3 regions of the Lysinibacillus sp. NPDC093190 genome follow, and region 3 is predicted to be linked to each of the others. Evidence: riboswitches for the same ligand, from Rfam matches in the RefSeq annotation. Region 3 holds a riboswitch; each other region holds the start of a gene.
The links. Region 3 has a riboswitch for cobalamin ahead of ACQKOF_RS14015 (leucine-rich repeat domain-containing protein). Riboswitches for the same ligand answer to the same signal wherever they lie in the genome.

Region 1 (7,063 bases), on a different contig from region 3:
AAGACGTACTAGCTTTTCTACATAACGACGGTAAAATGCCCACACAACCGCCACTAAAATCATTAATACTACAAGCTCTTGGAAGAATGTAAACATACTGTAGAAAATGCCAAGCGGCAAATGTGATCCAGGTGCTAACCCCTTCCAAATTAAATCAATGGCACCTAGCTGCACCATTAAAAATCCATAGAAGAACATGACGTGAATTAAACCACTCTTTGGATCTTTTAATAGCTTGTTTTGGCCAAGTACATTAACCATAAGATATCGAACTCGTTCTTTAACACTTTCATCAAACTCAACCTTTTTCCCCAATTGCACAAATTTATAGCGTGTTTTTAACAGATAGAAGAACAATCCTACTGCATAAAGCACAACCACGACTGTTAGAACAATGTTTGCAATTACTAATGGACTCATGGTTGGTCCCCCCTTTAGTTTGTCGTAAGTTTCTCTCTTTGTGATAAATTTGCTAGCTCATACGTAAATGTACGTCATTCCATCATTATATTCCTATTCTAATAAATGAGTGAGCATTCAGTCAACATAAAACGGAAATATTTCTGATAATTTTATATTCTTACATTTTACAAGAAAAAAAGCCACCCTGAATTTTAAAGAGCGTGCTAAAACACTAAAGAAATTTATTTATATATATTATAAATTTATCTTCTTTTGTTGTATTTAGATACTCAAAAAAGCCGATTTGCATCATGTTAAGGTGGCAAATCGACTTTTTCAGTTTGAGATGATATTTGTTAAAAGCTATCCCACGTATATAGGTTGATTGGAGTGGAGACTGGGCGACTCCTTGGGGATTAGCCATAGAGGAACGAAGGCTAAAACCATCACATCCTGTGATAACGCCTTCGTGACCAACATCGTGTTGGCCCGAGACCCTGGAGCGAGCAGCGCGAGTGAAGCGGCTCATCGGACGCCCCCAGGAAGCTTTGCTCTGTGCGAAAACGAAGCGGCAGCAACAAATGTTTTATCTGTGCGAAAGCGAAGCGGCAGCAACAAATGTTTTATCTGTGCGAAAGCGAAGCGGCAGCAACAAAGCGCTCAGTCGGAACGGAAATCAACCCCACGTTTTGCTAACGAGCGTAATTTGTCTATAAATTACAGGCTATTTTTTAAAGACATTGCCGCTTCGAATATATTCGATATCCGCGACATTCAATCTAAAATTAACAACACGTGCAGCTGCAAATAGATAATCAGATAGACGGTTTAAATATTTTTGTACAATTGTCGGTACGTCTTCGATTTCCTTCATAAGCGTTACCATCTGACGCTCTGCTCGACGTGCTACTGTGCGACCTATGTGTAAAGTTGCAGCTGCCGGAGCACCACCTGGTAAAATAAAGCGCTGTAATGGTGGCGCTTCATCTGACAATGCATCAATACGCGTTTCCAACACTTCAATTGGCTGCTCTGTCAGCTTATAATGACGCTCCTTCATGACGTTAGCGAGGTCACCGCCTGCATCGAAAAGCTCATGCTGAATCGTTTCTAAATCAATTAGAATATCCTTGAATAGCTCACGATCTAATTCACTGACAGCCTTACCAATAAAAGAATTTAATTCATCAATGGCCCCATATGTCTCTACGCGTAAGCTATCTTTATCAACACGTTCACCGATAAGACTTGTTTTCCCTGTATCGCCTGTTTTCGTGTAAAGCTTCATTTCTCTCATCTCCTTGAATTCTTTTTATAATTTTTTATCGCCTGCACAGTTGTTTCAAAAACACCTTTACCGATAATCTTACCTACATCAGTAACGGGACCACCGTACAGCATTTCTTCCCCTTTTTGTGTCGCTGCAATCAATAAACTATCTGTAGCTGTACTAGTCGCAATCGTACCACTAAGTTCATCACGAATATTTTCTGATTGCAATGCCTTTGTTTTCGCCTCGGTAGCCGTCATCATTGCTTGAAAAAACGCTTCTTCTGATAAACAACCATTAACAATGACCCACGTATTTATAGTACCAATATGTGGTTCATCTTGTCTTTCATGTGCACGAGACACATCAACAGCATTGCCAACTCCAGCCGTAACGGCAACTAGGACGCTGCCAAAGGAAGCTTTAAATTCATTAATAGCTACTAGATTTGTTGGGACAGCTGTTAACATGACGACGGTGCTTGTAGATAAAAAATGCTCCTTTAGTAAAAATTCAGCGACCTCTCTCTTTACATCATTAATAACATAATCTATTGGTACAGAGCGATTTAGCAGACAATCATACCAACCGATACCCGGATTATGGACAGCTGAGGACACTATTTTTAAAGGAAACTCTGATTGAAGCTGAATGTAACGATCCGTAATAGTGAAATTTTCTTTTTTAATGACAGCACGTTGCTGATGTTCAACTGAGGCTGGCATCATGGTAATTTGAGGCTTTGGGATTTCTGGATGTGCATAAGTTGCAACTCGGGCATGATAGACGTCTTCGATTTGCGAAGCGATTAATACTTCATGTGGCGCCCCCAATGCCCGCATCCGTCCTTCCTCCATTAGTAATAATTCATCACAATAGAGAGAAGCTAAATTCATATCATGCAGCACCATAATAACGGTTAAACCACGTTCAATTGCTTCCTTTCGCACCATATCTAAAATTTGACGTTGATGTGCAATATCAAGATGGTTCGTTGGCTCGTCTAGCAGCAATATTTCCGCTGTTTGTGCAAGAGCTTGAGCTACAAAAACTCTCTGTTGTTCACCGCCCGACAAAAATTCCATCGGTGTCTGTTCATAGCGTTTCACACCTGTTTGCAGCATCGCCTGTTGCACTGCTTGTTCATCACGATCAGTCCAGCTTGAAAAGAAGCCCGTTTGATGTGGATAACGTCCAAGTGATACTGCCTCCCGTACACTGTTTGAAAAGGCATTAGCATGTAATTGTGGTAGCACCGCCATTTTTTTTGCTAATGCACGAGCATTGTAAGAGCTAATATTTTTACCATCTACTAATATAGTGCCTGCAGTTGCTGGTAGTATGCCACTTATTACTTTTAACAGAGTGGATTTCCCGCTACCATTCGGCCCTAAAATCCCTAGTATTTTTCCTTTTTCAACGGAAAAACTAATATCATGGACGATCGGTACATCTTCATAGCCACCAGAAAGATGTTCAACAACAATCATGCCCGTACCCCCTTGCCTCTACGTTGCTTATAAAAAATATAGGAAAAAACGGGCGCCCCAATAAATGCAGTAATGACACCGATCGGTAGCTCTCTTGGTATAATAATTGTTCGTGCTATTAAATCACAAATAATCAGCAAAGTTGCTCCATTTAAAAATGATAATGGCAATAAATGACGATGATCGGAACCCCAAACCATTCTCGTCATATGAGGAACAACTAAACCGACAAAGCCAATCGTTCCAGAAACCGCTACCGCAGCTCCTGTCAACATTGATCCACCCACTAAAATAATATATTTACTACGCTTAACATTGACACCTAAGTGCTTCGCGCGTTCTTCTCCATATAACAGAACATTTAACTCGCGTCTTTGTGTCCAAAGCATAATTGAGCCAATTATTACAAACGGGATAATCATCTGAACGTATGGCCAACCACGCATCGATACTGAACCGAGCAGCCATCCGATAACTTGGCGTAGCTCCTCACCAGACAATGCAATCATTAATGAAATCAGGGAACCTAGAAATGAACTAAATATTACCCCTGTTAAAATAAGAGTTTCCATTTTTAGTGAACGGTCTACTATTCTAGCAAAACCCATAACAGCTACCATCGTTAATATGGCACCAATCATACTAAAGATTGGCAATGTATAATGGCCGACTACAGGTATTGATATACTAAAGAAAATCGTCATAACTGCGCCAACTGATGCACCAGAGGAAACACCTAACGTATAAGGGTCAGCCAAAGGATTTTTTAATAAGCCTTGAAAAGCTGCCCCTGCTATAGCAAGTGATGCCCCTACAAGCCCTGCCAGTAGGACTCGAGGTAAACGAATTTTCCACAAAATATTGGCAGCTGTTTCATCAGCCGCCTTATTCCACACTACTTCTAGTGGAATATGAACTGAGCCTATCGCTACTCCACACCAGATGCTAATGATTAAAAGCGTAATAGCTGAACCATAGGCTACAATTGTTTTACTCATTTAAACGCCTCTGGGTAGACGGCCTTTGCTAATTCCTCCAGACCATCTGCTAAACGAGGACCTTGACGACTTGTCGTATTTTCATCCACTTGTACTATAGCTTTATTTTTCACAGCAGTAATTGTCTCAAAGCCTGGACGTTGTGGAATTTTCGTTAAAATATCAGGTACATAATTATATGCCACAACAATGACATCTGGATTTTTCGCGATAATTTGTTCAGCATCAATTTGATACCAGTCATTTGTATCTGCTGCCACATTTTCGGCATGAATCATTTCTAGCATCTCATTCATAAATGTACCTTTACCAGCTGTATAAATCTGTGGCTCATCAGACGATTCCACTAAGACTTTCTTTGGCTCAGCACCCTCAAGTTTTGTTTCAACTTCTTCAACTTTTGTCTTCATGTTTGCGACTATTTTTTTAGCCTCTTCTAGTTTTCCTGTTGCACGACCAAGCTGTTCAATCGTTGTGTAAGTTTCATTAAAGTTTTTTGCATCCGCTACAACAAATACTTTCACACCTGCAGCCTCAAGCTGTTCAATTGCTCCTTTTGAATAACTCATACCCGATGCATGCGCAAGAACGATATCTGGCGATAAAGCAATAATTCGTTCAATATTATAATCCATACCGCCAACCTTTTCTTTTTTACTAGCCTCTGGTGGATAATCGTCATTATCTGTTACACCAACTATTTCATCATTTAAGCCAAGGCTAAATAAAATTTCTGTGTTACTTGGAATGAGAGAGACAATTTTTTTAGGAGGTGCTTCTAGCGTAATATCCTTGCCAGTAGCATCCTTTATCGTCATTGGGAATGTTGCTTGATCTACTTTTGCAGTCTCTTGTTGCTCAGAAGATGATGGCTTTTCATTTGTTGCCTCTTTTGTATTACATGCAGCAAGCAAGCCAATAGCTAAAAATGCTGATAATCCTATTTTCCAAATTTTCTTCATGTGAATCCCCCTTAGTCTATTAGTGCATATAGTTTTTATCGCTTTGTTTTTCTGATTTATCGATACATTTTAGTTTTTTATCGCCTAACATTGTGAGTTTATCGCCCAACTTTGTGGATTTATCGCCCACTGTTTCAAATTTATCGACATTCATCTTCCAAAACAAATACCCCTCATCATAAAACAATGAGGGGGTCAAATTTGCACAAAAAACATATACAAAATCCACCATCCTATCCTCGTAGGCTACAACGTGTTTTCTATAAAGGCAGGTCTCCTGGCTCGTGCTCCATACGCTTTTTCAAGCCTTCCCGAAAATTTCAGTGGCGTAGATTGAAAAAACTCACACATACAGTGGCGGGACCGCATCGGAATTACACCGATTTCCCTTTTCACTTTACTTAAGTAAAGAACCTTTATAATATTCAGTTGATTGTATTATACATGAAAATGAAAGAAGTCGCCTCCATTCGAGACGACTCCTAAACAAATCAATTATGTCCGGCATACTGAAAGAAGTTAGACTATATATGAAAAATACTGTACCGTTTTCATCGGTGCACCCATTTCTCGTAACGCCCATGTGTGCTCTAAATAAATATCTGCTAGCTTCTCATATTTGCCGCCGAATCTTTGTGCCCATTCGACTGCTACAACACTTTCATATATATGTGCCATTTTCTCTGCAACCTTTTTTGCCTCAAACGTTTTCGTTGCATCATCTAAACGGCTAAATGTTTGCAAAGTTGAATCTAGTTTTGCTAATTGCTCCGCTACAATTTCGACTAATGGACTGTCAGCTAATTTTTCTAGGCGCTCCTCCATGACACGAACAAACAATTCATGCGCATGAAACTTATCAACTAAACGAATGAGCTCTAAAGCTAAAATATTAGCAGTTCCCTCCCATACAGTAAGCACCTGTGCATCTCTTAATAGCCGTGGTGTAACAAAATCTTCAATATAGCCGTTTCCGCCATGTAATTCAATGGCTTCACTAGCATAATGCACAGCTTGCTCTGCCGTTTCTTTTTTCATAATAGCAATATACAAGCGATTTAAAATAATTTCCTCTTCATTCCCCTGTCCACTAGTTACTTTATCGTACAGCTGAATAAGATCAAAAACTGTGGCAACTTCTACATGAAGCTTGGCAGCTAATTTCCCTAGTGTATCCTGAATCATAGGGTATTGCGTTAAAGGCTTACCAAACGCATGACGATTTGTCACATAATGTTTCGCCTCTAAATATCCGCGGCGCATAATACCGATAGAAGCAACCGCATTGCAAATTCTTGATAAATTAAGTGCCTCCAGCATATAATAAATTCCTTTATTCGGATCACCTACGACATAAGCTAGCGCTCCATCAAATTCAACCTCACCAGAAGGTACTGCTCTAACACCAAGCTTATCCTTTAAACGCCGAATGCGCAGGTTATTAACTGTGCCATCCTCATTTCGCCATGGAACTGCAAACAATGTTAAGCCTTTTGAGCCTGCCTGAGCCCCTTCCATGCGTGCCAATACCATGGTTACTCCACACATTCCCGCGTTAGATGCAAAATATTTCTCCCCATATAAACGATATTGATTGCCGTCCTTTCTTGCCTCTACAACATTCGCCCCAACATCAGAGCCACCTTGACGCTCCGTTAAAAATGTCGCCCCCTCATATAGCTCGGTATCTCCAGTTGCACAAACATGCGGTAAAAAGTGTTCCTTCACCTCATCACTCGCATAATGATCAAGGAGATAAGCAGCTGCCATTGTTAAAGTAACAGGACAATAAAAGCCTGGCTCAGCATGTGATAGTATATAGCCTTGAGCAAAGCTATAAACATAGTTGCCCTTTCTACCTAATTGCGGAATATCCTTATGAACATAGCCAACAATGCCGGTATTGTACGTTTCTTCAATTGTTTTTTTATAGCCATCATT
Region 2 (7,063 bases), on a different contig from region 3:
ATTGTTCGTTAGATACTTAATCAACTATATATATATGCGAAGAAATAGATTTCCTCTAGTTATGTATCTCGCATACATCCAAGCAACTTTTAAGAAGGTACATATACTAGAGTGGAAAGGAGGGGAAAATAATATGAAGCCTCTTACGGTGCAGAATTTAACAGTCATTACTGCAGGCCATTTAGTGCAAGGGTCGGAGGAAGTGTTGATTCAACATGGGGCTTATCGACTGAAGCAAGTGAAAAGACCAAATACCGCCCTTTTTACAAATAAGCGTATTGTCAATTGGAAAGATTATGAGTCACTTTATCCCATAGTGCTTGTAACCGATAGACTATACAGTCAAAATGAATTACCTGAGCAAATAATCATCATTAAAGTAGAAGATACAGATGAGGCCTATTGGAAGTTTGTAAATTTTTATCGCAATCAATTTAAAATCCCTGTCGTAGCCATTACTGGTACTTCTGGTAAATCGACGACAAAGGAAATGATCAAACATATACTTTCTGCTGAAAAAAATGTAGCATCCACGCCACTTAGCAGTAATTCTAGAACTGCTTCTTTGCAATATTTACTGAATATTGATGATCATACCGACGCAGCCGTTTTTGAAACTGCAGTTGGTTCACCGGGGGACATCAAACTTGCAGGGGAATATTTCAAGCCGACTATTGGGATCATTACAAATATAGGAGCACATCATTTAAATTATTGTAAAACTCTAGAGGGGTATATCCAAGCAAAGGGTGAAATGCTGGACATTATTAGTCCTACAGGCTCCTTAATTCTTAATGCTGAAGATATCAATACAAGTAAAATAGACTTATCGAAGTTTCAAGGACGCATTATTAAAGTAGGCAAGCATCAATCCTGTGATTTTCAAGCAAGTCATATTCGCTACCACAAAAATGGTATGCTGTTCAACGTTCATCACAAGAAGAAGCTCTATGAAATCTATGTACCAGGTTATGGCGAGCACCAAGTATATAATGCGCTCACTGCGATTGCAGCTATTTATGAAATGGGTTTGCCGATTTCTTTAGCAGCTGAACAACTGCAATCATTCCGAAAACTGAATAAGCAGCTTCAGGTGTTTAAGGGCATTAATAATTCCATGTTAATAGATGATACTTGGAATATTACGACTACTTCTTTAGAGGCAGGATTAAAGGTTTTGAATGCGCTCGGAGAAGGCAAGAAAACGATTGCCATTATTGGGACGATTACAGATTTAGGGTCTTGGGGATATATTATTCACGAACAAGCGGGAGAATTAATTAGTGAAATTGGGGTCGATGTACTTATTACGATAGGAGAACATGCAAGCATTATGGCGCTTCATGCCATTGAGGCAGGATTGAGTTCACCTGTGTATATTTTTAAAAATAGTACGCGCGTCTATAAATTGTTAGAAGATATTGTAGATGAAAATACGATTCTTTTCATTAAAGGTGATATGTATAGTAAAGAAGTTTCTAAGTTGGCAGATGATTTAAAAATAAAAAAATCATCTGAATAGATTTCACCTAAATAAATGTTATTTTTCATCATTTACTAGAATGAGCATTTCTATAGTCAATTGTTAGAAATGCATAAACTATGATACTCATTTATTCAGAAATATACTTTATAGAAAGGGGGCGTAGTTAACTTGCAACATATAAGTGTGAGCGATATAAGAAAATTATTACAAGGAGAATTATTAAGCGGTTCTGAACACTGGTCTGTTAAACATGCAATTTATTATAACCGACATGAACTGACTCAAAATCATACACTTATGTTTGTTAGTAAAAGTGATACAATCAACTGGCAAGAAATAGATCAAAAGGGGCCATCTCTAGTCATTTCTGATAAATCATTAGAAGAGTTAAAAAATGCGCTGAAGAATACGACCGTTATACGCGTCAAGAGCATTGTGCAGGCCTATTGGGAATTTATGGATTATTACAGAAATCTATTTCAAATACCAGTCGTTGCTTTAACCGGAACATGTGGTAAAACGACAACGAAAGAAATGATTAAACACATAGCTAGTAAGGAATGGAATGTTCAAGCATCTGTCAGCAGTAAAAATGAGCCACGGCAATCCTTACCGTACTTGACGGGGATCGATCAGAAAACAAAAGCAGCTGTCTTTGAATTAGGACTGGGGAATATAGGGAATATTAAACACCAGTGTATGATCTATCAACCTACGATTGGTATTATTACGAACATCGGTGTCCATCATTTAGATGGATGTATAAATCTTGATGGCTATATAAAAGCAAAAGCTGAAATTGTAGAAGGAATAAGAAAAGATGGCACGTTAATCATAAATGGTGATGATGAAAACATTAAAAAGATCCCCCTGAATAAATTTAAAGGAAAGATTATTACCTTTGGCGTCAACGAAACGTCAGATTATCAAGCTACGAATATCCAATTCACAAAAGGCGGGATGAAATTTGTACTAAAAGTGTCAAATAACAAATACAATTTATTTGTTCCAGGATACGGAGAACACCAAGTATATAATGCATTAGCGGCTATAGCTGCCGTAAAGGAAATGGGACTTTCCATTGCTGTCGCAATTTCGCAATTAAAAACGTTCAAAGCGATGGCAAGACACTTAGAAGTTTCTACAGGCATCGGTGAATGTACTATAGTAGACGATACTTGGACAAATAACCCGACTTCTGTTGAAGCAGCACTGAAGGTTTTAGATACGATAGGAAAAGGGAAAAAAGTAATTCTTATTTTAGGTGACATTAAGAGATTAGGAAATTTCGAAGAAAAATATCATCGAGAGATTGGCACAATGGTCGCGAAAAGAAATATTGATACGCTTATTACTATTGGCAAAAGAGCAGAAAATATTGCGAATCAAGCGTTGAAGGATGGCACCAAGGCAGATGTTCATATGTTTAATGATGTTACAGGCGTTTTAGATATACTAAAGCATAAGCTCGATAGTGAAACCATTGTACTTATTAAAGGTCCAATGTCTAGCAAATCTATGATAGACTTTGCGAATCAGTTAAAAAATAAATAATAGAAAAAGGAAGCTTCCTTAAGGAAAGCTTCTTTTTTCTATATACAATATAAAACATGTAATTCTGTTGATTATCTCAAATTTGAAAAATTTGAAATGGTTCTAGTAAACTAACTTAAAAAACACGTTTTGCTGTAATATAATGCTCTTTATAATAGTCAACCATTAGTACTCTTGAAGTAATACCATTAGAGCTTGGAATGATAATACGTTGATCTCCTGCATAGATAGCTACTAGTGAAGGGGTTTTAGAGCCTTTAACACTATTGAAGAACACCAAATCACCCTTTTTTAAATTGGTACGTGAAACCGTTGTACCAACATTCATTTGTTCCTTTAAATTGGTTGTACCAAGTTTAACTCCACTTTTACGATAGATGAAGTCTACATATCCTGGCGCTGTAAAGCGAAGACTTGCTTCATTATTTGTAGAGCTCATAGTTACTTTATTTTTATAATTAAAGGCGTTTTCAACAATTTTATCGCCTTTCGTTGCAGGATTAGCTGAAAGAAGTGTAGGTAATACTCTACGGGCCCCTACATAATTATCTGTATAATATGGTTTGCTATTTAAATCAGAAATCACAATATTTTGCTTTGAATCAGCCATGTGAATCATTTTATTGTTTCCAATATACATTCCTACATGATCAGGATCTGTCCCAGTTTTTTTACTCTTAAAGAATAGTAAATCACCTTTTTGTAATTGATTTCTGTTAACAGATGTTCCTTGTTGTATCATATAATCTTCATTATAAGTCCCAATATCCACACCATTTTTCTCGAAAATGTACATAATAAATGAAGCACAAGAAAACTTATAAGGATATGTAGCCTTGTATTCTGTATTACTATATGTCGCTTTACCAATTAAGCTTTTTCCAGTTTGAATTAGTTGATCCGCTTTCGTATTAACTGCTTGTGCGTTATTCAGGGCATTTGTTGTTGCAGCCTCTACTTCTAAAGGTTGAACAGTTGGTTGTACCATCCCTACTGTGCTAAAACCTATCGTCAATGCTAATGTTGTTGTTAAAAATCGTTTATTCATGTTGTAATTTCCTCCTGAAGGCTATTTGTTAGGATTAATCCTAATTTGGCTTGCCATTGGAATTAATCGTAGCATGAAAAAGTAGGGCTTCTTTGAGGTAAATGTTACCACGGTGGATGGGAATGCGCTGTAAACACCTGATATAAAAGGCTTCATCGCCTTAATTTACAATTTTATTACAAATGTTTCAGTTGGGTGAAGTGTTTGTAGAAACGAAAGGTTATAGGGGCAGTGAAGGACTTTCTAAGCTTTGGAAGGCGGATGTCGATAAAATTCAGAAGTTGGGTGATAAAACGCGAAAGTTAATCGATAAAACTAAAATGTTGGGCGATAAAACGTAAAAGTGTTCCGATAAAATTAAAAAGTTGGATGATATTTTGTTAAAACGTCTGTCATGTGGATGAGTTGATTTGCTGAAGGTTCATACTTTATTTCACAAAATTACAGCATGCCAGTTGAATAGAAATTAACTTCTATTCAACTGTTTTCTAGATATGTAGAGGCCATTTTAAATTTCCTGAATCATCTCAACTCTATTACCGAATGGATCTCTAAATTCAAAACGTTCAAAATGAGGGATAGGAACTGAATCGAAAATTTCTATATGATGTTCGGCTAATGCCTTTTTCCACTGTTCTATATTTTCAACTTGATAGGCAATATGAGCCTTTGTTGTGAATCTATCAAAGCCAACCTCTGTGCCTACATGTACCTCCCTATTGCCGACCTGTAACCAAAATCCACCTCGTCCTTTCAGCGAATCAGGCTTTTCAATTTCTTTTAGTCCTAATACTTGACAATAAAAATGCCTTCCTTTTTCTTCTGCACCTTTTGGAATTGTTATTTGAACGTGATGTAAGCTTATAACCATTTTTTCTCCTCCTTTAATTCTACTCAATACTTACTTCTAGGATATTAATGCCAAATCCTTTAATTTGACGAATGAAAAGTATTTTTTCTCACGAATGAGGCCTTTATAGAAAGGCAAAAATAAAGGAAATAGAACCTCCAATATGATAGATAGAATCGAACAAATTGGAAAATAATTATACTCTTCAGAAAAATATGTGTTATAGTAAAACATAATTAAATATTGTGTAAGAGTTGGTGCCAAATGAAAGTTTGGCTTAAAAGGGAAGTCGGTGCAAATCCGACGCTGTCCCGCAACTGTAAATCGGAGCAAATCACAATTGCCACTAGGAAACTGGGAAGGCTGTGAGGCGTGTTGATGAGAAGCCAGGAGACCTGCCAATATCTAGTACACACCAAATACCTACGTGGAAATAGGTGGTGAGATGTGACCGTATCGGCCCTGTGCGACAATGAATCATGCGATATTTTGAAAGAGTTTCGTATTGTTTCTTTATAGCTAATTTTGATATGCAATGACAGCCATTTTCCAAAAAAAGGAGAGTGGCTTTTTTATTTTTAACTTCTTTCAGCGGGTCCAAATATCCGCTGAAATAGAGGAACTCAGTCTAAGAACGCCACGTCCTGTGGCAATTTATCTGTGCAACATCACGTTGGCCCAAAGCCTCCGGCGGATGTCACGGAATCGGAAAGGAGTTCTTAAAGGATGTTAGCCTAAAAACATCGCATCCATGCGATAACGGCTAACTGACCTGCATCGGTAAAAACGCCACGTCCTGTGGCATTACCGAAATGACCGACATCGTGTCGGCCCTCATGCAGGCCTAAGCACAAAGCCGATTCCGGACGCAATTATGCCGAGGCATAATTGATTGATAGGAGAGATAAACATGGCGTATACAAGTACTACAGTTGGTTATCCGTATATCGGAGAAGATCGTGAATGGAAAAAGGCTTTAGAGGCTTTTTGGAAAAATGAGCTTTCAGAGGATGAATTTTTGCAGAACTTAAAGGATATTCGCCTAGCACGCATAAACAAGCAACTTCGCCTCGGCATAGACATGATAACTGTTGGAGATTTCACACTTTATGACAGAATGTTGGATACGGCAATGATGTTTGGCTTAGTTCCAAAGCGCTTTGAATGGCAGGGTAGCAAAGTGGATTTACAAACATACTATGGGGTAGCTCGCGGTAGTAAAAAAGCCGTAGCTAGTGAAATGACGAAATGGTTTAATACAAACTATCATTATATTGTGCCAGAATATGAGGGACAACCTTTACAATTAACAGAAAATAAAATATTGGCAGACTTTTTAGAGGCTAAGGAAGCGTTTGGTATTAAAGCAAAGCCTACAATAATTGGCCCTTATACATTTTGTAAATTAACAAAAGGCTATGACAAACTATCGCAAATTACATTTATTTTAGCATTACTGCCACTTTATACGCAGGTCTTAAAGGAGCTAGTGGATGCTGGTGCAGAGTGGATTCAATTAGAGGAGCCTGTTCTTGCCACAACACTAGACGAAGCGGAGGTTAAACTTGTTCAAGAAATTTATACACAATTAGCTACATCGGTACCCGAGGCTAAAATTATGCTACAAACATATTTCGAATCATTATCGGCATATGAGTCAATTGTGACACTTCCTGTTCAAGGGATTGGATTAGACTTTGTGCATGGCTATGGCAAAAATATGGAGGCATTACGTCAATTTGGCTTCCCACAAGATAAAGTATTAGCAGTAGGTATTATAAATGGACGAGATATTTGGCGCTCCAATCTAGCAGAGGTTTGCTCAACTATTAAAGCTATTGAACAGCTGAGTGGTGCCAAAGAAATATGGATTCAATCTTCGTGTAATTTACAGCATGTTCCAATTACAACTGCTCTTGAAAGAAAGCTCGATCCAGTTCTTCAAAATGCCCTTTCTTTTGCAGATGAAAAATTAGTTGAAATCATTGAAGTAACAAAATATTTACAAGGCACAGGCAGCTCCTCAAATCACAAAATATCTGAAAGTATGAAGGCGATTGAAGCGTTGAAAAATCACCCAACTCGTCAAAATAGAAGTATTCTACAAGCGATTCAAACAGTGTCA
Region 3 (7,063 bases):
TAAACACTACACGAAATATTTTTTTACCCAATTCTGTTACAATGTTGATATGAATTAATAGAAACGAGGATTTTTTATGAATGTAACAATTGGAGTACTTGCTCACGTTGATGCAGGAAAAACAACATTTTCTGAGCAGTTACTATTTCATACAAACAGTATTCAAGCCCGCGGGCGAGTAGATCACCAGGACACATTTCTAGACAATCATGAGTTAGAGCGTCAAAGAGGCATTACGATTTTTGCGGAGCAAGGTCGCATGACGATTGGAAATGATACATATACGTTAATCGATACACCTGGACACGTCGATTTCTCGCCAGAGATGGAGCGTGCCATTCGAGTTATGGATTATGCCATTATTATTGTTAGTGCGGTTGAAGGACTACAAGGTCATACTGAAACAGTGTGGCAACTTTTACGCCAATATCACGTCCCAACCTTCTTCTTTATCAACAAAATTGACCGTGAAGGGGCAGATGTTGAAGCCGTTATGGCACAGCTTCAAAAGGATTGCTCTGAGGATGTACTATTCGTAGATGACCCGCTCCGTTCTGACTATGTTTCCAACCACATGATGGAGTGGCTTGCAGAACGTGATGAGCAGCTTCTCGATGCTTTTCTTAATGAGACATTGGATAGCTCTAGCTGCCTTACTCATTTACAAACGATGGTTAAACAGGAAAAGGCCTTTCTATGTTTTTCTGGCTCTGCCTTGAAAGATATTGGGATAAAGGAATTCCTAGCACAGCTTCTCCTACTTACAGAGATACATTTTCATAACAATGCCCCGTTTCAAGGTGAGGTGTTTAAAATTCGTCATGATGGACATCAACGCTTAACTTTTTTAAAGGCATTGCAGGGAACGTTACATGTGCGTGATGAATTTTCCTTTGGAGATGTAACAGAAAAAGTGACTGAGATTCGACTATACAATGGCAGCCGTTATGTAACAGTTCAAGAGGTCGAGGCTGGGGAGATTTTCGCAGTTAAAGGAATTAGTGAAGCAAACATCGGAGATATCATTGGTAATTCAGGTAACCCGCAGCCCTATGAATTAGTACCGACATTACAAGCGAAAGTACAATATGAAGGCGATCAGCATATAAAGGAAGTATTAAAAATTTTCCGCATACTCGAAGCGGAAGAGCCATCATTACGTGTGCTGTGGCATGAAAAATTTCAAGAAATTCATGTACATATTATGGGTGTCATCCAACTCGAAGTTCTGATCGACGTGCTTAATAAACGCTTCTCACTAGACATTTCATTTAGCGAACCACAGATTTTATATATGGAAACGATCGCAACAACGGTGACGGGCTATGGTCATTTTGAGCCATTAAAGCATTATGCAGAAGTACATTTATTGATGGAGCCAAATACACGCGTTACTGGCAATACATTTGTCAATGCATGTCATGCGGATGATTTATCGGTCGGGCATCAACGACTCATTGAAAAACATTTATTCGAGCGCGATCATCATGGGCTGTTAACAGGATTCCCCGTGACAGATGTTCGCTTCACTCTTTTAACGGGACGCGCACATATTAAACATACTGATGGTGGCGACTTCCGTGAAGCAACATTCCGAGCATTACGGCAAGGGCTGGAGCAAGCAGAAAATGTATTACTAGAGCCGTATTACCGCTTTAAGCTAAAAGCTCCTAGTGATTTTATCGGCCGCATGATGACCGATATTCAACAAGCTGCTGGTACATTTGATGCGCCAATTTTAACTGAACATGATGCGATTTTAACTGGTCGAGCCCCTGTCGCAACATTTATGAGCTACAGTACAACCTTTGCCGCCTACACTAATGGTAAGGGCGTACTTTCTCTACAATTTGATGGTTATGATATGTGTCACAATACAGAAGACATTATTGCGCAAATTGACTACGATAAAAACGCCGACCCCGAATATACATCCTCGAGTATTTTTTGTGCAAAAGGCAAAGGCTACTCCGTTCCATGGCATGAGGCAGCGGCAGCTATGCATTGTATTGACTAAATTCATAAAAACAGGACATGATTTTATATCATTGTCCTGTTTATTATGTTTCGTGGGGATTTACTATGCTATTGCGGGTAATCTTGCTTTGCACGGGTATTTGCTTTGCTTCCGCGTGTATTTACTCTACTTCGCAGGTATACCACTCCAGTTCACGGGTATTCTTCTTCACCCCGCGCGATTTTTTTTATAAAGCTTGTACTGTTTTCTGTGCTTGTTTAAAAATGCGATATGAAGGTTCCACCACAACGTGACTATGGGAATTAGAAAAATCAATTAAAACCTTGCCCGGTCGGCTTCTCAAAAGTTGCAAATTATCAATTAATTCAAGCAATAGTTCATGACCGTTACCACGTGGGTGCCAGTTTAAATGATAATCATTTAGCTCCTTCACAGCTTCTAAAAATTGCTGATACTCTCGCTCTACAAAATTAATCAGTTGTTTGTCTTTATGAGCTACCTGTGATAAATCCTCTAAATATGTTTCATAAAAGCGCATTACTATCGAGCACAATAAATCATTGACCCGAGCAGCACTTAATATTGGATTAGGATCTTGGGAAAGTCGCTCTAAATTTGGTTTTGCACGCGTCGAATCAATCCGTGTAATTAAATGATAATGCTCACCATTCACCTCATACACAATTGGATTTGTCGGCATATACATCATAAAACTATTTGTTTTTGTTTTAAGCTGATCTGTCATATCCGCCTTTGCAAAAAGGTGCCCATTAATATTTTCATTTTGAATCCAAATAATATCTTTGTTATATAAAATTTGCTCAAATAATCGTTCATTACTAATAAGATTACTAGCTATTAATTGATCAACAAGTGATTCTATAACCATTCTTGTTGTAGCTTTCTTAGTAACTTCAGTGCGTGGCTGCTTACAAATTTTCATATCTAAATATTGCGAATCCTGTGCTGTATATACATGAATATTCGTCATACTTGCATCCTCTTTTCGTACATATTTTCAAAACGGAAGTCATCAGTAAAAAAAGGATTTCCTATTAACGCGAGGAAATCCTTCATTCTATCTTTTTCGTTCATCATATAATGTCAAACAATGCCCAAATATCAAAGAATTAGCTCGATTGCCAATACCTTCTTTTATTTTGGGCGTTTGACGTACAGTGACGAACAGAGCATTCTGTTTTGTCAACATGCCACCTCCTATTCCTCGTAGGGTTATGGTGTGTACTCATAATAGGCAGGTATCCTGACTCATGATCATCGCTACTTTTCCCCTTCCCGTCGTTAAACAGTGGTATTTGAAAAGTCGCTCACATTTACAGTTGCGGGACAGTGTCGGATTTGCACCGACTTCCCTTTTAAGTAAATTGCACGCAATTTACACCTATTACTCCACGCTATTCAGTTGTCATAGGAATCTAGTATTCCTATTAGATTATTAAAATCAATTGTATAGGAGTGTATTTCCAAAGTCAAATAACACAATATATTCCAGTTTCTTATGCATTATCTTCTAGACTTTTTAACTCGGATTGTAAACATTAAACTAAAGCCCAGTTAGTTTAAGTGCATTTAATCACAATTACAAATAAATAATACACCCTTTTTCTTCTAGTTCTCTTAACCACTTTGGTATGTTTAATTGGTGGTTCCATCTAAGATCCAAACGTTCTAACCCCTCCATTTCCAGCAATGATTTTGGTAATTCCGTTAGAAGATTGCTTCTTAGATCAATTTCTAATAAATTCTTCAATTGTCCAATCTCTTCAGGTAATGTGGTCAATTGATTATGTCTCAAATTTAATCGTCTTAACCTTAAACATTTATGTAAAGATTGAGGTATATCTTTTAATTGATTATCTTCTATATCTAAAACACGCAATAATGACAATTCCCCTATATTTACTGGAAGAGTTGTGATTTGATTATTTTTTAAATGTAATTCCTTCAAGTTACTTAATCTACAAATACTGTACGGCAACTCTTTCAATTGATTATTCATTACACGCAGTTCTATAATATTGGTCAAATGTCCAAGTTCATCTGGTAATTTTAATAATTGATTATCACTTAGATTTAAATATTTCACTTTGACCAGCTTAGAGATCTCAGGTGGAATGGACTTTAATTTATTATTATGAAGGTATAAATAATCCTCCAGATTATGAAGGGATCCAATTTCAGGAGGAATAACGTCAATTTCATTATGCCCTGCATCCAACATTCTAAGATCTGTTAAATTGCCTATCTCCGCAGGCATTTTTTTAATCTTATTAACAGATATATTCAAAATTTTTAATCTGCTCATTTTATAAATTTCGGAAGGTATCGTTGTTAACCTATTATCAAAAAGGTTTAAATTTGTTATTTCTTTTATGGGTACATCTAAATTAGGTAAAGAGTCTAATTTCATATGAGGAAAATTTAGTTTCATTTGTCTGCTCCTTTTTCGAAAATACAATGTATGTATATTCCTCCAACTTGAATTTTTTGCACATTGTTTGAATAACTCTACTTAAACTACTTGAACTTCTTCTATAACATACCTGTTTATTCAACTAACCTGTTCCGTTAGTTGAATAGTAACAATATTTCGGAAAAACATCTATTATTTTTCAAGAAGAAAAAAGTTGTGCGCAAGGTCGGAACACCAGAAAGTTCCACTCAGAATCGTAGGCTTCGGGGTCATGCACATTCAACGCAAAAAAAGAACGCCCAACAAACGAATTGAATCGTTGTTGATCGAGTTTATTAAAATACTATGTGCATTTACAGTTGCGGGGCAGTGTCGGATTTGCGCCGGCTTCCCATTTAAGTAAATTACACCGAATTACGCCTATTATTCTATGCTATTTAGTTGTTAAATTAGCCATTTAAAGATGTAAGAAATAGTAGAGTAAATATTCCTTACTGACTATCAAACTAAATTGTAATGTGTAGTTTACCTACTGTTAAGAAATTGGAAAGGAAGACAAATAAAAAAGACTACCCAGTGAAGGACAGTCTAAATGTACTTTATTTACATGCAGGTGGTTGAGGATTATGACCTTTCATCGCTTTCTCATAATCCTCCTTAGTTATATGAATGATTTCTAATAGCTTGGTATCAAACCCACCATACACGAGAATAACCGGGTCACCATCTTTGATGTTTGATAAAGATAAATCACCACCATTTACATTTTTAGCATCTGGCGATCAAACATTGTTAAAACTTGCAGACCTTTGTTCACCAGTAATCCAATCTAGATTTATGTTTTTAAATGCATAAATTTTTATATCTTTAGGTAGCCAACTAGAATTTAGATTCATTTCATGGTCTGTTCTTTCTTGGTCAAATGTTGTAACGTAGAATACTAGGTTACCTTGTTTTACAGTATCCCAGTTAAAATACGCTTGGATTTCTGGCAAGTGCGAAAACATTGGATAACCTAAATCACTTTTATTAAAGAATGTTGCCGCATCTGCTGTATTCTCTTCTTCTTGCATTCCCGTAATATATCCGCCTGTAGTTGCTATTGAAAGTGCTAAAACGCTTGCTAGTACTTTACCTTTGATGTTCATTAAAATCATCCTTTTATTTGCGTTATTGTCTTACAAGTAATAACTTAATATAATTAGTCAAATCTTTTTACTATTAAATAAATTTCACCATATTTTAATTGGTGTTTAGTGTCGGATTTGCACAGAAGATCTTAATACAACTTCGGAGCTTTTCGTAGTTTAGTTGCTTGCTCAAATGAAAATGCAAGTTTTATTAGAACATCTTCACTAAATGCAGTTCCTGCGAATGTTATGCCAAACGGTCTCCCATTTTTCATATACCCTGCTGGGACGGCAATAGACGGATATCCAGCTTTCGCACTAATTGTCGAACCTATATAGGATGGAAAGATAATCGCATCTAATTCATATTTTTTTAATGTATAATCGATCCCTTGTTCTTGTGAAAAATACAAATCCTCTAGTTTTGCGTTTAAATATTCAGAATCTCTTAACGTGTTCGGTAAATTCTCTCTCGACTCCAATTTATCCTGCCCATATTTCAACGACTTTTCTTTTGATCGAATATTAAATTGAATTAACTCAGAGATAGAATGGACAGGCATGTGGGAAGGTAGATTGACAAGAAAATTATTTAAACTATGCTTTAATTCGTATAACGGTACTCCCCATTTCCAGTCTCTATGAAAAGTAGGGATTTCGATGCCTTCAATAATATCGGCTCCTTGCTCTCTCAAAACCTGAATTGCATTATTAAAAAGTGTTTCGTCATATTCCCCTGAGTCATAATAAGCTTTTGAGGCATTATTATAAACACCAATTCTAGCACCAATTAATCCTGCGGCATCTAAAAATTTGATGTAATCCTTATATAACCTTCTTTCACTTTTATATGTAGCGACGTCTTCTTGATCTACTCCTGTTAACGCTCCCAATAAAATAGCTGCATCTGTTACTGTTCTAGCCATTGGTCCTGCTGTGTCTTGAGAGTATGTAAACGGAATAATGCCCTGTCGACTAATGAGCCCAACTGTCGGTTTTATGCCAACTACTGAATTTTGAATAGCTGGACTTAAAATCGAGGCATCTGTCTCAGTTCCAATTGATAAAACAGAAAAGTTTGATGCCACTGCTACTGCCGAACCCGAACTGGACCCTCCTACAAAAAGTTCTGGATCACCATAAGGATTTAGTGTTTGTCCACCTCGAGAACTATAGCCTGCCCACATCGTACTCGACATACCGTTTGCTAATTCAGTCATATTCGTTTTTCCTAAAATAACAGCCCCTGCTTCACGGAGCTTTTTTACTAGAAATGCATCCTGCTTTGCTAAATAATTTTCTAATGCTATTACGCCCGCACTAGTATGCATAAAATCTTTCGTTTCGATATTATCTTTTAAAACTACCGGAATTCCGTGTAGAGGCCCTCTAGTCCCTTTTGTTAGTCTTTCTTCATCTAAAGCTTCAGCAATAAATATCGCTTCAGGATTAATTTCAAGCATAGAATTAATTCTCTGTCCATCTTGATCATACTTAGCAATTCTGTGTAAATAATACATA

Region 1: linked by a shared signal. The riboswitch ahead of ACQKOF_RS07970 (hypothetical protein) and the one ahead of ACQKOF_RS14015 (leucine-rich repeat domain-containing protein) in region 3 are both predicted to bind cobalamin.
Region 2: linked by a shared signal. The riboswitch ahead of metE (5-methyltetrahydropteroyltriglutamate--homocysteine S-methyltransferase) and the one ahead of ACQKOF_RS14015 (leucine-rich repeat domain-containing protein) in region 3 are both predicted to bind cobalamin.

Annotation. Positions count from the first base shown of each region.
Region 1 is NZ_JBNNVG010000007.1:82,696-89,758, forward strand. It holds gene ACQKOF_RS07945 ((Fe-S)-binding protein) at 1-420, opposite strand, end outside; gene ACQKOF_RS07950 (cob(I)yrinic acid a,c-diamide adenosyltransferase) at 1,127-1,690, opposite strand; gene ACQKOF_RS07955 (adenosylcobinamide amidohydrolase) at 1,696-3,162, opposite strand; gene ACQKOF_RS07960 (FecCD family ABC transporter permease) at 3,159-4,160, opposite strand; gene ACQKOF_RS07965 (ABC transporter substrate-binding protein) at 4,157-5,122, opposite strand; gene ACQKOF_RS07970 (hypothetical protein) at 5,142-5,354, opposite strand; cobalamin riboswitch at 5,373-5,555, opposite strand; gene ACQKOF_RS07975 (acyl-CoA dehydrogenase family protein) at 5,642-7,063, opposite strand, start outside.
Region 2 is NZ_JBNNVG010000019.1:92,475-99,537, reverse strand. It holds gene ACQKOF_RS15715 (UDP-N-acetylmuramoyl-tripeptide--D-alanyl-D-alanine ligase) at 134-1,522, shown strand; gene ACQKOF_RS15710 (UDP-N-acetylmuramoyl-tripeptide--D-alanyl-D-alanine ligase) at 1,655-3,040, shown strand; gene ACQKOF_RS15705 (C40 family peptidase) at 3,156-4,088, opposite strand; gene ACQKOF_RS15700 (VOC family protein) at 4,597-4,959, opposite strand; cobalamin riboswitch at 5,177-5,355, shown strand; gene metE (5-methyltetrahydropteroyltriglutamate--homocysteine S-methyltransferase) at 5,849-7,063, shown strand, end outside.
Region 3 is NZ_JBNNVG010000016.1:76,426-83,488, reverse strand. It holds gene ACQKOF_RS14030 (GTP-binding protein) at 77-2,017, shown strand; gene ACQKOF_RS14025 (hypothetical protein) at 2,205-2,969, opposite strand; gene ACQKOF_RS14020 (hypothetical protein) at 3,057-3,185, opposite strand; cobalamin riboswitch at 3,216-3,399, opposite strand; gene ACQKOF_RS14015 (leucine-rich repeat domain-containing protein) at 3,579-4,430, opposite strand; cobalamin riboswitch at 4,655-4,851, opposite strand; gene ACQKOF_RS14010 (hypothetical protein) at 5,195-5,560, opposite strand; gene ACQKOF_RS14005 (amidase family protein) at 5,692-7,063, opposite strand, start outside.